Regions from separate parts of the Streptomyces sp. NPDC002573 genome, predicted to be linked through region 1. Evidence: riboswitches for the same ligand, from Rfam matches in the RefSeq annotation. Region 1 holds a riboswitch; the other holds the start of a gene.
What was found. A riboswitch is a leader RNA that binds a small molecule or an ion and turns the genes downstream of it on or off. The one in region 1 is predicted to bind guanidine.
Positions count from the first base shown of each region.

Region 1 (7,365 bases):
CACGTTCGGCCACTCCGGCCGCCCCTCCGGTGAGGTCGGAACGGTGAGCACCATGGTCAGGCCGCCGCCGGGCGTGTCCTCGGCATGCAGCGTGCCACCCACGGCCTCGGCGAACCCGCGTGCGACCGCCAGACCGAGGCCCACGCCGACACCGCGAGGCGAGTCGCCGTACCGCTGGAAGGGTTCGAAGATCTGGTCCTTGGCCTCGTCCGGGACCCCGGGGCCCCGGTCGATGACCCGCACCTCCACCCGGTCGGCGAGGGCGCTCGCCGACACCAGGACGCTCTCCCCCGGCGGGCTGTACTTGACGGCGTTCTCGACGACGTTGGCGACGGCCCGCTCCAGCAGGCCCCGGTCGACGTAGACCATGGGCAGGGTTTCGGGGATGTCCAGTTCCACACTGTCCTCGGGGACCCCGCCGAGCGCCATGGGCACGACCTCGTCGAGGTCGGTCTCCCGGATGATCGGGGTGACGGTGCCGGTCTGGAGACGGGACATGTCCAGCAGGTTGCCGACGAGGTGGTCGAGGCGGTCGGCGCCCTCCTCGATCGCGGCCAGCAGCTCCGCCCGGTCCTCCTCGGACCACTCGACGTCGTCGGAGCGCAGCGAGGTCGCCGAGGCATTGATGCCGGCGAGCGGGGTGCGCAGGTCGTGGCTGACGGCGGCGAGCAGCGCGGTCCTTATGCGGTTGCCCTCGGCCAGTTCCTTGGCCTGGTCCGCCTCGTGCTGCAGGCGCTGGCGGTGCAGGACGACGGCGGCCTGCGCGGCGAACGCGGCCAGCACCCGCCGGTCGGAGGCCGGCAGCACCCGGCCGCGCAGGGACAGCGCCATGTGGTCGCCGACCGGTACGTCGACGTCCGCGTCCTCCGGGACGCCCGCGGGCTCGGGTCCCACACTGCCGGCGCAGGTCCAGGGCGCAGTCTCGCCGGTGCGCTCCAGCAGCGCAACCGACTCCATGCCGAAGGTCTCGCGGACCCTCTCCAGCAGCGCCTCCAGCGTGGTCTCGCCGGCGAGGTCCAGGCCGAGCACCGCGGGCAGCCGGCTCTGCGCATGAGCGGCCTTGCCCGCCTGGATCTTGGTGTCCAGCGGATTCACCCCACCGGCCTGGACTCGTACGAGCACCTGGCCGACAAGCGCCGTCTGCCGTGCGCCGACGCGGCGCCGACCCGGCCGCCTGTCATTGTCATGATCAGTCGGTCGGCCTCGTGGTAGCTTCGCCGCGGCGGCTCGTAACCGTGCCTGCCCCGGACGAGATGTGCGCCGTACCCGGCCTGCCAAGACGACGCACCGAAGGAGTCGTCATGGATACGGGCACGTCGTGGGTCGATTTCGCCGCAGGGGTTCCCGAGCCGCGTGCGCTCGACGTCCCGTGGATCCATGGTTCGCCGTCGGCCAAGCACAACGCGGACCCGGACATCCAGGTCCACGGCTACGACGAGCACACGTTCATCCTGCGGCAGAACATGGCGATCAACTATGAAGCGCCTTTCCTGTTTCTGCTGTTCGGCAATGATCGGGCGGTGTTGATCGACACCGGTGCCACCGCCTCCGCGGAGTACTTCCCCTTGCGCCGGACCGTCGACGAACTCGTCGCGGAGTGGCTCACCCGGAACCCCCGGGACGGGTACGGCCTGCTGGTCCTGCACACCCACCCACACGGCGACCACGTCGCGGGCGACGCCCAGTTCGCCGACCGTCCCGCCACCACGGTGGTGGCTGCGGACCGGTCCACCGCCTGGGAGTACTTCGGGTTCACCGAGGACCCCGGCGCCGTGGCGCGGATCGATCTGGGCGGCCGGGTGCTGGAGTGTCTGGCCACCCCGGGTCATCACGACGCGGCGGTCACCTTCTACGACCCGTGGACCGGGTTCCTGCTCACGGGCGACACGGTCTACCCCGGCAGGCTCTACATCCAGGACTGGGTCGCCTTCACCCGGACCATCGACCGCCTGATCGAGTTCAGCGACGGACGGCCGGTCACCCATGTGCTCGGCTGCCATATCGAGATGACCCGTGAACCGGGCGTGGACTACCCGATCCGTACCACCTACCAGCCCGACGAGCCCCCGCTGCAGATGACCACCCGCCATCTGCGTGAGATCCGCGCGGCGCTCGCGGAGGTCGGTGACCGGCCCGCTCGACGTGCCTTTCCCGACTTCATCCTGTGCCCGTGAACCCGGTCCGCGGGCGTGCCGAGCACCGGATGACGTTCACGCGTCCGCCCGGAGCTCATTGAGCCGCTCCCACGCACCGGCTGAGAGGGCGAGGAGGCGTTCGATCTCGGCCGGGTCGGGCAACGGACCGTGGTCTCCGGTCACTTGGAGGGCGCTGACGGCCGTGATGTGTCCCAGTCGCAGCGCGCGCACGGTGGTCGTTCCCCGGAGCAGCCCCGCCAGGAACCCGGCCGCGAAGGCGTCGCCGGCGCCGACCGGCTCGACCACCGTCGTGCGCAGAGCGGGGACCGTGCACATCCCTTCGGCGGTGAGGGCCGTCGCGGCGCGGGCGCCGTCCTTGACGACGACGATCCGGGGATGCGGGAGCAACTCCCGTATGCCAGGGACCGTCACGTCGGCGCCCCACAGGCCCTGGGCCTCGTCGAGGCCGACGAAGACGACGTCCCCCCGATCGGCCAACTCACGCAGCACGGACGCGGCCGTGCCGTCCGGCCACAGGGCGGCACGGTGGTTGACGTCGAAGCTGACCGCGTACGGCCGCTCGTCCGCCGGGACGGCCAGGGCCTGTGTCACCAGGCTCCGGCAGGAGGCGGACAACGCGGGAGTGATGCCCGTGAGGTGCAGGAGCGCGGCCGTGGTCACCGGCTCCTGGTCCAGCAGCCCGGGGCCCAGCGCCGAGGCGGCCGAGCCGCGTCGGTAGTAGTGGACGCGTGTCCGCCTGGACCCGGGTCCTTCACCAGGAGGCCGGTGGGACGGTGGGGATCGGTGCGGACCTGGGAGACATCGACCCCGGCGTCGGCGACGGTGGTGCGCACGCGGTGCCCCAGAGAATCGTCCCCCAGGGCCGAGAGCCAACTGAAGGGGATCTCGTGATCGGCGAGGCACATCGCCACGTTCGACTCCACTCCCGCCACGGACAGGCGCAGGGTCCCGGCGTCGGCCAGCGGCCGGGGCGGGTCGGGAGTCAGGGCCGCCATGGTCTCGCCGACGAAGACGACCCGTCCGGCCCGCGGACACCATGGGGACGTCATACGGGCTCCTGCGCGACCGGCGCGGGCAGGCGCCAGGCCGGATCGGGCCGGAACGCGGGCGTGGGCGGGCCCGGTACGTCGACCGGAACCCCGAAGACCCCGCCGTCTGACGGGCCGGGTGCGGCCAGGCCCACGCGGGCCGAGGTGATGTGGAGCGTGCTGCCCTGGAGGCACACTCCGGCCGGCCGGGCCGCAGGGAGGTGCAGCATACGGTCGAGCGTGCCGTCCGGCCGGTAGCGGCGCACGGTCGCCGTGCCCCACACGGCGACCCACAGCGCGCCCTCGACGTCGACCGCCATACCGTCGGGGCTGCCGTCGTCGTGCCGCCACACCGGATTGCGCCAGGCGTCGCCGGTGCGGTCCGCGGCGCGTACGGCGTCCTCGTCGACGGTGATGCCGAGGCCGCGTATCTCGCCGCGCTGTGCGTGTCCGTCGACGAAGCGGAACGGCTCGGGGCCGATCACATAGGACAGCAGATCGGCGTCCTTGTTGAAGTGGATGCCCCGACTCTGTTCCTGGATCAGGAAGTTGGGGGTCGCGAACGCTATCAAGCGTGACGGCCGGGGCGAGCCGGGAGGGGCGGGTGCGGGGAGATCGGGTCTGCGCTGGGTTCGCCGCCGTCGCGCCCGGGCGGGCCCGGGCGGGCCCGGGCGCGACGGCGTGGCGGACGGAGGAGTGGCCGGCACGGACTCCCCTTCTCAGCCGAGCTGCGGGTACAGAGCCGTGATTCCGCCGGGGAAGCCTCCCTGGACCTTGCGGCTGACCTCGTCGACGACGATCTCGTACGCATCGGCGGCGATGCCGTCCACGGCCGCGCGGGCGACGTCCGCGGGGTCGCTCTTCGGCGTCGTCACATGGGCGGCCATGTCGGTGTCCATGTAGCCGACGTGGAGTCCGGCGACCCTGATGCCCTTCGGGGCGAGCTCCTGGCGCAGGGCGTTCGTCATGCTCCACTCCGCGGACTTGGCGGCGGCGTACGGGCCCACGGCGGGATAGCTGATCCACGACAGGACGGACAGGATGTTGAGGATCGAGCCGCCACCGCGGGCCTCGATGACCGGAGCGAATTCCCTGATCATGCGCAGGGTGCCCAGGTAGTGGGTCTCCACCTCGAGGCGGACGTCGTCCCAGCTGCCCGTCAGCAGATCAGATCCGGTCGAGGTGCCGGCGTTGTTGACCAGCAGATTGACGTCACCGGCCTCCTGGGCCGCCGCGGCCACGGAGTCGGGGTCGGTGATGTCCAGCCGGATCGCCTTCACACCGGGCAGGTCGATCGTCTCCGGCTTCCGGGCGGCGGCGTACACGGTGGCGCCACGGGCGGCCAGCTCCTGGGCGATCCTCCTGCCGAGTCCGCGGTTGGCACCGGTGACCAGGGCGGTGGCTGTGCTGATGTCCATGATTCCTCCTGCCGGGGGGAGCACCCCGAAGCTGGCTAATGTTTTGAAAAGTCAGCTGGGACGCTACCGCCTGGCTACGCATGAAGCAAGTCAGGTTAGTGTTAGGGCATGACTGATCTGCTGACGGAACGCGACGCCTGGTCCACGACCAACTGCTCCATCGCCCGCGCCCTGGAGATCGTCGGCACCAAGTCGGCGCTGCTGATCATGCGCGAGGCGTTCTTCGGCACTCGCCGCTTCGACGACTTCGCCAAGCGCGTGGGCATCGGCGAGCCCGCCACCTCCGCGCGCCTGAAGGAACTGACCGCCGCGGGACTGCTGGAACGCGTCCCCTACCGGGAGCCCGGCCAGCGGACCCGCTACGCCTACCAGATGACGGAGAAGGGCCGCGACTTCCTGCCCGTGCTCATGGCACTGCGGCAGTGGGGCGACACCTGGGCCGCGAGCGAAAAGGGGCCCTCGGTGGTCGTACGCCACGACGAGTGCGGCGCACCGGTCCACGCGGTTCTCCAGTGCGAGAACGGCCACGACATCACGTACGGGGACACGGTCGTGGACCGCGGGCCGGGCCTGATCCACACGAGCCCGGACAGCGACTGAGTCCGGCGACTACGGCCGAGCCCTGCGACTGCGACTGAACTTGGCGGCTAGGGCCGAGTCCGGCGACCACGACTGAGGCTGGCGACCACGGCCGAGTCCGGCGACTACGGCCGAGCCCTGCGACTGCGACTGAACTTGGCGGCCAGGGCCGAGTCCGGCGACCATGGCTGAGTCCGGTGGTTACGGCTGAGCCTGGTGGGTACGAACGAACCCGGCGGTGAGCGGCCGACACGGTCGGGTGGTATGAGGCAACCGGGCCCGGCAACAGGCCCGTTGCAGGCCGACCGCCGGGGTCGCCCAGTGGACAGGGCGAAGTCGCCGCCTCGATGATCAGGCGGTGAGCGAGGACGAACTCATCGACCGCGTTCGGGCCTTCGCCCAGGAGCGCGAACTGCCTCCCCCAGCACCCGCGGAGGCAGTCGCGGAGCTGGAGGCCATCATCGGGTGGCCCATGCCCACCCTGCTGCGGCGCCTGTATCTCGAAGTCGCCGACGGCGGATTCGGCCCCAGCAGCAGAGTCCTGTCCCTCACCGACACCGGCCGGTGGTACAGCGACGAGGAGTCCCTCCTCCAGCTCGCGCGCGCGTTCGGGCCGGCCGAGCCGGAACCTCCGCATCCCCCGCGCCACACGGTGCCACTCACGACCCTAGGCTGCGCCGTCTGGTGGTTCGTTGACTTCAGCACGCCAGAAGGTCGCATGTGGGGCTGGGAACCGAACGCCCGCTGCGAGCGGCACCGCTTCTTCCCGGCGCGGTTCACCTTGGCCCAGTGGCTGACGGACTGGCTGGACGGCAACCGGACCTCCCCCGAGCCGCCGCCCACGGACTGCCCCGACTGCTAGACGACGCGGATACACCCGACCACGTTGCGTAACCCTTGCACGCTGAGATAGTTGCAGACGAAGATATACAGCGAACTCCACATGTTCGGCTTTGATTCATACCGCGTCTGCAATTATTGTGTTCGCACGTAAATCCCTCGCGCAATCATCTGGAAGGCTGTTTTCCCATGCCTATCGCGCTCCTGGCTCTGGCCATCGGGGCCTTCGGAATCGGCACCACCGAGTTCGTGATCATGGGCGTCCTGCCTCAGGTCGCGGGCGACTTCGGGGTCTCCATCCCGACCGCAGGCTGGCTGGTGTCCGGCTACGCCCTCGGCGTCGTCATCGGCGCACCTCTCCTGACCGTGCTGGGCACCAACATCTCCCGCAAGAAGATGCTGATGTACCTCATGGGCCTGTTCATCGTGGGCAACGCGCTGACCGCCCTCGCCCCCACCTTCGGCACCATGCTCATCGGCCGAGTCATCGCCTCGCTCGCACACGGCGCCTTCTTCGGCATCGGCTCCGTGGTCGCCGCCGATCTGGTCGCCCCGCACAAGAAGGCCTCGGCCATCTCCCTGATGTTCATGGGACTGACCGTCGCCAACATCGTCGGCGTGCCGGGCGGCACCTATATCGGCCAGGCCCTCGGGTGGCGGACCACCTTCGCCGTCGTGGCAGCGCTCGGCGTGGTCGGACTCCTCGGTGTGGCCAAGCTGGTGCCGGCGATGGGCCGACCCGAGACCGAGAGCATCCGCACCGAGTTCGCGGTCTTCCGGAACGTGCAGGTATGGCTGGCCATGGCCATGACGGTGCTCGGCTACGGCGGAGTGTTCGCCGCGATCACCTACATCACCCCGATGATGACCGAGGTGGCCGGCTACAAGGAGGCCGCGGTCACCTGGCTGCTGGTTCTCTTCGGGATCGGCATGTTCCTGGGCAACGCCATCGGCGGCCGGCTGGCCGACCGCGCCCTGATGCCCATGCTGTTCACCTCGCTCGGCGCCCTGGCCCTCACGCTTCTGCTGTTCACGGTGACCGCGCACAACAAGATCCTGGCCGCGATCACGCTGACGCTGATCGGCGCCCTGGGCTTCGCCACCGTACCGCCGCTGCAGAAATGGGTCCTCGACCAGGCCTCGGCCGCGCCCACCCTGGCCTCGGCGGCCAACATCGGCGCCTTCAACCTCGGCAACGCCCTGGCAGCCTGGCTCGGCGGCATCGTCATCGCCGCGGGCCTCGGCTACACCTCGCCCAACTGGGTCGGCGCCCTGCTGTCCGGCACCGCGCTCCTGCTGTCCTTCCTGGCCGCCCATCTCAATCGACGCACACGCGCTTCCGCC
Region 1 is NZ_JBIARC010000032.1:104,456-111,820, forward strand. Features, by position in the region: gene ACFYX0_RS27590 (ATP-binding protein) at 1-1,122, opposite strand, end outside; guanidine-III (ykkC-III) riboswitch at 1,220-1,289, shown strand; gene ACFYX0_RS27595 (MBL fold metallo-hydrolase) at 1,302-2,174, shown strand; partial or broken gene ACFYX0_RS27600 (sugar kinase) at 2,211-3,205, opposite strand; partial or broken gene ACFYX0_RS27605 (SMP-30/gluconolactonase/LRE family protein) at 3,202-3,762, opposite strand; gene ACFYX0_RS27610 (SDR family oxidoreductase) at 3,904-4,602, opposite strand; gene ACFYX0_RS27615 (helix-turn-helix domain-containing protein) at 4,711-5,202, shown strand; gene ACFYX0_RS27620 (SMI1/KNR4 family protein) at 5,540-6,043, shown strand; gene ACFYX0_RS27625 (MFS transporter) at 6,211-7,365, shown strand, end outside.

Region 2 (7,365 bases), on a different contig from region 1:
CCGGGCTCGGCGGCATCGACAACATCGAAGAGGTCGAGGGCTGCATCACCCGCCTCCGCACCGAGGTCAACGACCCCTCGCTGGTCGACGAGGCCGCCCTCAAGGCCGCCGGCGCCCACGGCGTCGTCAAGATGGGCAGCGCCATCCAGGTCGTCATCGGCACCGACGCCGACCCGATCGCCGCGGAGATCGAAGACATGATGTGAGCCGCCCGGGACCGAAACGGTCCGGCACTCACCCGGAAGGGGCCCTTTCCACCGCGGGAGGGGCCCCTTCCCCGTGTGCGGATAGGCTCGGACCCATGTCTCGAATCGACGACCGAACCCCCGACCAGCTCCGCCCCGTCACCATCGAGCGCGGCTGGAGCAAGCATGCCGAGGGCTCCGTCCTCGTCTCCTTCGGCGACACGAAGGTCCTCTGCACCGCCTCCCTCACCGAGGGCGTGCCGCGCTGGCGCAAGGGCACCGGCGAGGGCTGGGTCACCGCCGAGTACGCCATGCTGCCCCGCTCCACCAACACCCGCGGCGACCGCGAGTCGGTCAAGGGCAAGATCGGCGGCCGTACGCACGAGATCAGCCGCCTCATCGGCCGCTCCCTGCGCGCCGTCGTCGACTACAAGGCGCTCGGCGAGAACACCATCGTCCTCGACTGCGACGTCCTCCAGGCGGACGGCGGCACCCGCACCGCCGCGATCACCGGAGCGTATGTGGCACTGGCCGACGCCGTGGCCTTCGCCCAGCGCAAGAAGCTGGTCAAGGCCGGCCGGCAGCCGCTGACCGGCACCGTATCCGCCGTCTCCGTCGGCATCGTGGGCGGCGTCCCCCTCCTCGACCTCTGCTACGAGGAGGACGTCAGGGCCGAGACCGACATGAACGTCGTCTGCACCGGCGACGGCCGCTTCGTCGAGGTCCAGGGCACGGCCGAGGCGACGCCGTTCGACCGCGAGGAACTCAACGCCCTCCTCGACCTCGCCGCCGCGGGCTGCGGCCGGCTCACCGCGATCCAGCGTGCGGCCCTCGAGGCAACCGAGTAGCGCCGTCCCGCGTTTTCAGGGGTAGCCGCACAGCCGAAGCGGTGGGGCGCCGGGGACAACCCGCGCCCCGCCCTCGGCCCCGTACGCCCGGCCCGGCGTAGGACGCGCCGGACCGGCTGGTGCCTCCATGGGGAGCGCGGCACCGTCAACGGGGAGGGACCCTCCATGGCCGCGCGCCACCACCGTCGCCGCACCACCACCGCCGCGTTCGCCGCCGTCGCCGTACTCGCCGCCATGGGCGCGAGCGCGGGCTGCGACGCCGTCGGCAAGGCGATCGACTGCGTGCAGACCGCCGACGCGATAGCCGACAGCGTCACCGATCTCCAGCAGGCGGTCGAGAGCGCGGCGAACGACCCGAGCCAGGCGGACGCCTCCCTCGACTCCATCGAGAGCAACCTCGACAAGATCGGCGACAAGACGGACGACGTCGACCTCAACAAGGCCGTCGACCACGTCCGCGAGGCCGTGGGCAACGTCCGCGACGCCCTCAAGAACGGCGACACGACCCCCGACGTCGGCCCGGTCACGGACGCGGCCGGCGAACTGACGAAGGTCTGCACCTCGTCCTGACGAGCCGGGGGCGTGGCGAAGCGGCGCCGCGACCGCACGGATACTGGACGGCATGACCCGCCTGATCCTCGCCACCCGTAACGCCGGAAAGATCACCGAACTCAGGGCGATCCTCGCCGAAGCGGGCCTCCCGCACGACCTCGTCGGCGCGGACGCCTACCCCGACATCCCCGACGTCAAGGAAACAGGCGTCACCTTCGCCGAGAACGCCCTGCTCAAGGCCCACGCCCTGGCCCAGGCCACGGGCCTGCCGGCCGTGGCCGACGACTCCGGCCTCTGCGTGGACGTCCTGGGCGGCGCCCCCGGCATCTTCTCCGCCCGCTGGGCCGGCCGGCACGGCGACGACCGGGCCAACCTGGAACTGCTCCTCACCCAGCTCGCCGACATCGACGCCCCCCACCGAACCGCCCACTTCGCCTGCGCCGCCGCCCTGGCCCTGCCGGACGGCACCGAGCGCGTGGTCGAGGGCCGGCTGCTCGGCACGCTCCGCCACGCCCCGTCCGGCACGAACGGCTTCGGCTACGACCCGATCCTCCAGCCCGAGGGCGAGACGCGCACCTGCGCGGAGCTGACCCCCGCGGAGAAGAACGCGATCAGTCACCGAGGCAAGGCGTTCCGCGCCCTGGTACCGGTGGTACGGGAACTGCTGGGCTGAGCCCGGCGCAGCGAAGGCCCGGTCGGATCATCCGGACCGGGCCTTCCTCATGTCTGTGTGCGGTCGGTGGGACTCGAACCCACACGGGATTTCTCCCACGGGCACCTAAAACCCGCGCGTATCGCCTATTTCGCCACGACCGCCCCAAAGCGGACATTTAATCTTCCTGTGCCGCTTCGTGTCGTTCAGTGTACGGGGGAGTCCGGCCGCCCCGCTGTGCGCCCGTCCTTCCGGCGGCACCATGTTGCCGTCAGTGCATGGCAGTTCGGGCACAGGTACCGCGGGTTCTCGATGCGGATGTCCTGCCGGTCACCGTTGATGTGGTCGATCTGAAGTGTGACGGGCTGCCCCAGCCACTGCCCTTGGTTCCCGCACGATGCCCACCGGTAGGGAAGGCCCGCCTCCTGGAGGGCCACGTGCAACCGCGCGCGGTTGGGGCGCGCGGAGTCGGCGGGGAGCACGACCAGCACCCGCTCCGCCGCGGGCGCGCGGCGGAGCGTGCGGGCGGCAGCCCAGGGGCGCCGGGCGAAGTGGCCAGTGTCCAGCCCGAGTTGGGCGGCGCCGCGGCGGACCCGGCGGTGGTTCGTGTCGTTCACCTCGAGCTCCAGTGTGCGCATGACGCCGGCGTAGCTCGTGGCCTCGGCCACGGCTGTGCGCAGCGCGTTCTCGGGAATCGCCGGGCGGAAGCCGCGGAAGTGGGACGTGTCGATGCTCCGTTCCCGGAACATCCGTCCCAAGGCGGCACGCGAACGGCCGTCGTCGGGGACTCCGAGGATCTCGGCCGCCCCGCGCACACTCCGGGCGGAGGCGGCTGCGGCGTCGGTGGCCATGACGTTCCCTCCGCTTCCGGCCGCCTGGTCGCGGTCTCGTACGGAGTGACGAACCGTTTGTCGGACAGTCGCGCCCGGTATGCGGAACGGCCCGTACCGGGAGGGTCGGTGCGGGCCGCTCGGGGGAGGTGGGGTCCTTGGACTCCTGGTCCCCGGAGTCCTTGGACTCCTGGTCCCCCTGGGGTCCTAGACGCCCAGGTCCTTGATGATCTTCGCTACGTGGCCCGTCGCCTTGACGTTGTACAGGGCGCGCTCGACCTTGCCCTCCTCGTCCACGATCACCGTTGAGCGGATGACGCCGACGACCGTCTTGCCGTACAGCTTCTTCTCGCCGAACGCGCCGTAGGCCTCCAGCACCTTCTTGTCCGGGTCGGCGAGCAGGGTGACCTTCAGGTCCTCCTTCTCACGGAACTTCGCGAGCTTCTCCGGCTTGTCGGGCGAGATGCCGATGACGTCGTAGCCGGCGCCCGCCAGCAGCTCCAGGTTGTCCGTGAAGTCGCACGCCTGCTTGGTGCAGCCTGGGGTGAGCGCGGCGGGGTAGAAGTACACGATGACCTTGCGGCCCTTGTGACCGGCCAGGGAGACCTCGTTGCCGTCGGCGTCCGGCAGGGTGAAGGCGGGGGCGGTGTCGCCGGGCTGCAGTCGCTCGCTCATCGTCGTTACCTCACAGGCAGGGGGCGGTTACCCGACGAGCCTAATCCGCGTCCGGCGGCTCCAGAGGGGTGCCGATGGGTGCGTTCGGCGAGGAACTGACAGACTGTCGACCACAGACGCAGGAATTGCACGGAACACGTCGCAAACGACCACGGAGGAAACGCGGTGGCGGACACGTCGAGCACACCGGACACCAGAACTCCGGCGGAGATCGAGGCGGACATCAAGCGCCGCCGCGAAACGCTGGCCGAGACGCTCGACGAGATCGGCGTCCGGGTGCACCCGAAGACGATCGTCGGGGACGCCAAGGCCAAGGTCGTCTCCCATGTCGACAACACGCTCGGCCGTGCGTACGTCCGCGCCAACCGGGTCGTCGGCGAGGTGAAGAGCCAGATGGTCACGGAGGACGGCGCGCCGCGCCTGGAGCGCATCGTGCCCGTGGCGCTGGTCGTGGTCGGGGTCGTGGGCCTGCTGGCCCTCGGTTCCCGGCGGCGCAAGGGCTGACCCGGCCGCGCACGAAGCCGTCGGAGACAGGTAGGTTCGGGGCGTGAGCGAGAAGAACCACCACGACAAGCTGCCCATCCGGATGCTGCACGACCGCGTGCTGGTGCGGCAGGACACCGCCGAGGGCGAGCGCCGCTCCGGCGGCGGCATCCTGATCCCCGCGACGGCGGCCGTCGGCCGGCGCCTCGCCTGGGCCGAGGTCGTCGCGGTCGGACAGAACGTACGGACCGTGGAGCCGGGCGACCGGGTCCTGTACGACCCGGAGGACCGGGCCGAGGTCGAGGTGCGCGGGACCGCGTACGTGCTGATGCGCGAACGCGATCTGCACGCCGTGGCCGCGGACCGCTTCGAGGGGTCGGAGGACTCCACGGGGCTCTACCTGTAGGGCCACCCGGGCCCGCGCGTCTCCGCGGGCCCGCCGAGCTCGCGCGATCGGCGCGATCCGCGCGAAAAGGGGCTGGTGACCGTTGTCACCAGCCTCTTTTGCCTGTCCTTTGCTATGTTGGGCGGACCCGCGAGGGACCCGACGAGACGCGCCGTACCGGGACGCAAAGACGACGCACCCCCTGTTGATCACCGAAACACGGAGGTGCCCCCATGGCGTGGGTCCTGCTCGTCCTCGCCGGCCTGCTCGAGGTCGGCTGGTCGGTCGGCATGAAGTACACCGACGGATTCACCCGTCTCTGGCCGAGCCTGGGCACCGGCGCGGGCATCGTCGCCAGCATGCTTCTGCTGTCGTACGCCGCGCGGTCCCTGCCCATCGGTACGGCGTACGGAGTCTGGGTGGGCATCGGTGCGGCCGGCGCGGCGGTGCTGGGCATGACCGTGCTCGGTGAGCCCACGACCGCCGCGCGGATCTTCTTCGTGGCGCTGCTGCTGGTGGCCGTGGTGGGGCTGAAGGCGACCTCGGGTCACTGACCCGGTGCGTCGGCCGGGCGGTCACGACCGCCCGGCCGTCCCGGTCAGAACCCCACGCCGCCCGCCGGTCCGCCCGGCCCGGTCGGTCCGCCGTCGCCGGTCGTCCCGCCGGTCCCGGTCGTGCCCGCGTCGCCGGTCGTGCCGCCCGCGCCCGTGGTTCCGCCCGTGCCCGTCGTTCCGCCGGCCCCGGTGGCGCCACCGGTGTCCGTGCCGCCGCCCGTGCCGGTTCCGCCGGTCCCCGGGGCTCCGCCGGTTCCTGTGGTGCCGCCGGGGTCGGTCGGGCCGCCGCTGCTGGTGGTGCCGCCGTCGCTCTGGCCCTGGGCCTGGCCCTGGTCCTGCCCCTGGGTGCCCTGGTCGCCGGTCGTGCCGCCGTTGTCCTGGGTGCCGGTGGTGCCGGTGGGCTGGTCCGAGGGGCTCGTGGAGGGCTCCAGGGTCTGGTCGGCGCCGGCCTGGAGCTGGAGGTCGAAGTCCTTGGTCGGCTTGCCCTGCAGCGCTTCCTTGGTGAACTGCGCCCAGATCTGCGCGGGCGCGCCGCCGCCGTTGATACGGTCCAGGCCCATCGCGCCGTACAGCGGCTTGTGGGCAGCCGTCACGGGGTCCTGGCCCATCACGGAGACCACCGTGGCGAGGTCGGGGGTGTAGCCCGCGAACCAGGCCGCCGTGTCCTCCTCCGCGGTGCCGGTCTTGCCGGCGGCCGGGCGGCCCGCGGCCAGGGCGCTGGTCGCCGTGCCGTTCTGGACGACGCTCTGCAGGACCGAGGTGGTGGTGTCGGCGGCCTCGCGGCTGACGGCCTGCTCGGTCTTCTGCTCGGGCAGCCCGCCGACGTCGTCGCCGTCCTTCGTGATCTTGTCGACCAGGGTGTACGTGCTGCGCTCGCCGTGGTTGGCGAGCGTCGCGTAGGCCTCCGCCATGTCCAGGACGCTCGCGGTGGCCGTGCCCAGCGCGATGGACGGGTAGGGGTTGAGGTCCTTGGTGCCGGACGGGATGCCGAGGTCGACCGCGGTCTGCTTGATCCTGGCCGGGCCGACGTCCACGGCCATCTGCGCGTACACCGCGTTGACCGACTTGTCGGTGGCGTCGCGCACGGTGATGTCGCCGTATGAGTGGCTGTCCTCGTTCTCGGGGGCGTACACGCCGCCGGACCAGCCCTGGACCGGACGCTTGTTGGTGCCGTCGTAGATCGTGTTCGGGGTGATGGGACGGCCGTCCTGGGTCCGGGAGTTGTTCTCCACGGCGGACGTGAACACGAACGGCTTGAAGGTGGAGCCCACCTGGAAGTCGCCGCGCGTGGCGTTGTTCGTGTACTGCTTCACGTAGTCGATGCCGCCGTACATGGCGAGGATCTTGCCGGTGCGCGGATCGACGGCCGCGCCGCCAGCGCGGACGTAGTTGTCGACCTTGCGGTTCTTCTTGTCCAGCTTGGACATCACCTGGTCGTTCACCGCGTTGACGAAGGCGTCCTGCTTGCTCTTCTGCAGGGTGGTGGTGATGCGGTAGCCGCCGGCGGCGAGCTGGTCCGCGTCGACGATCTTGTTCTCCTGCAGATAGTCCTTGATCGCGTCGAGGAGGTAGCCGCGCTGGCCGGACAGGCCGGTGGAGGCGTTGGCCTCCTTGGGCATGGGGAACTTCATGCCGGCGCGCTGGGAGCTGCTGAGCCAGCCCTTCTTGACCATGCCGTCGAGGACGTAGTTCCAGCGGGCCTCGGCCGCGCCCTTGTTCTCCGGGTGCGCGACGACGTCGTACTCGCTGGGCGCGTTGAGCAGCGCGGCGAGGTAGGCGCCCTTGGCCGGGTCGAGGGACATGGCGTCGACGCCGTAGTAGGCGCGGGCGGCGGCCTGGATGCCGTAGGCGTTGCGGCCGAAGAAGCTGGTGTTGAGGTAGCCCTCGAGGATGTCGTTCTTGCTCTTCTCGCGATCCAGCTTGATCGAGATGAAGAACTCCTTCACCTTGCGGGTGACGGTCTGTTCCTGGCCCAGGTAGTAGTTCTTGACGTACTGCTGGGTGATCGTGGAGCCGGACTGCTTGCCCTTGCCGGTGGCGGTGTTCCAGCCGGCGCGGACCATCGCCTTGGGGTCTACGGCGGACTCGGTGTAGAAGTCGCGGTCCTCGGCGGCGAGCACGGCGTGCTGGGCGTCCTTGGAGATCTGGGCGAGGCCGACGCTCTCGCGGTTGACCTTGCCGTCGCGGGCGATCTCGGTGCC
Region 2 is NZ_JBIARC010000009.1:54,072-61,436, reverse strand. Features, by position in the region: gene ACFYX0_RS11680 (glucose PTS transporter subunit EIIB) at 1-206, shown strand, start outside; gene rph (ribonuclease PH) at 302-1,033, shown strand; gene ACFYX0_RS11670 (hypothetical protein) at 1,199-1,603, shown strand; gene rdgB (RdgB/HAM1 family non-canonical purine NTP pyrophosphatase) at 1,656-2,258, shown strand; tRNA gene ACFYX0_RS11660 (tRNA-Leu) at 2,317-2,401, opposite strand; gene ACFYX0_RS11655 (HNH endonuclease) at 2,444-3,088, opposite strand; gene bcp (thioredoxin-dependent thiol peroxidase) at 3,275-3,742, opposite strand; gene ACFYX0_RS11645 (DUF3618 domain-containing protein) at 3,908-4,246, shown strand; gene ACFYX0_RS11640 (co-chaperone GroES) at 4,329-4,631, shown strand; guanidine-III (ykkC-III) riboswitch at 4,753-4,810, shown strand; gene ACFYX0_RS11635 (DMT family transporter) at 4,844-5,164, shown strand; gene ACFYX0_RS11630 (transglycosylase domain-containing protein) at 5,209-7,365, opposite strand, start outside.
Region 2: linked by a shared signal. The riboswitch ahead of ACFYX0_RS11635 (DMT family transporter) and the one ahead of ACFYX0_RS27595 (MBL fold metallo-hydrolase) in region 1 are both predicted to bind guanidine.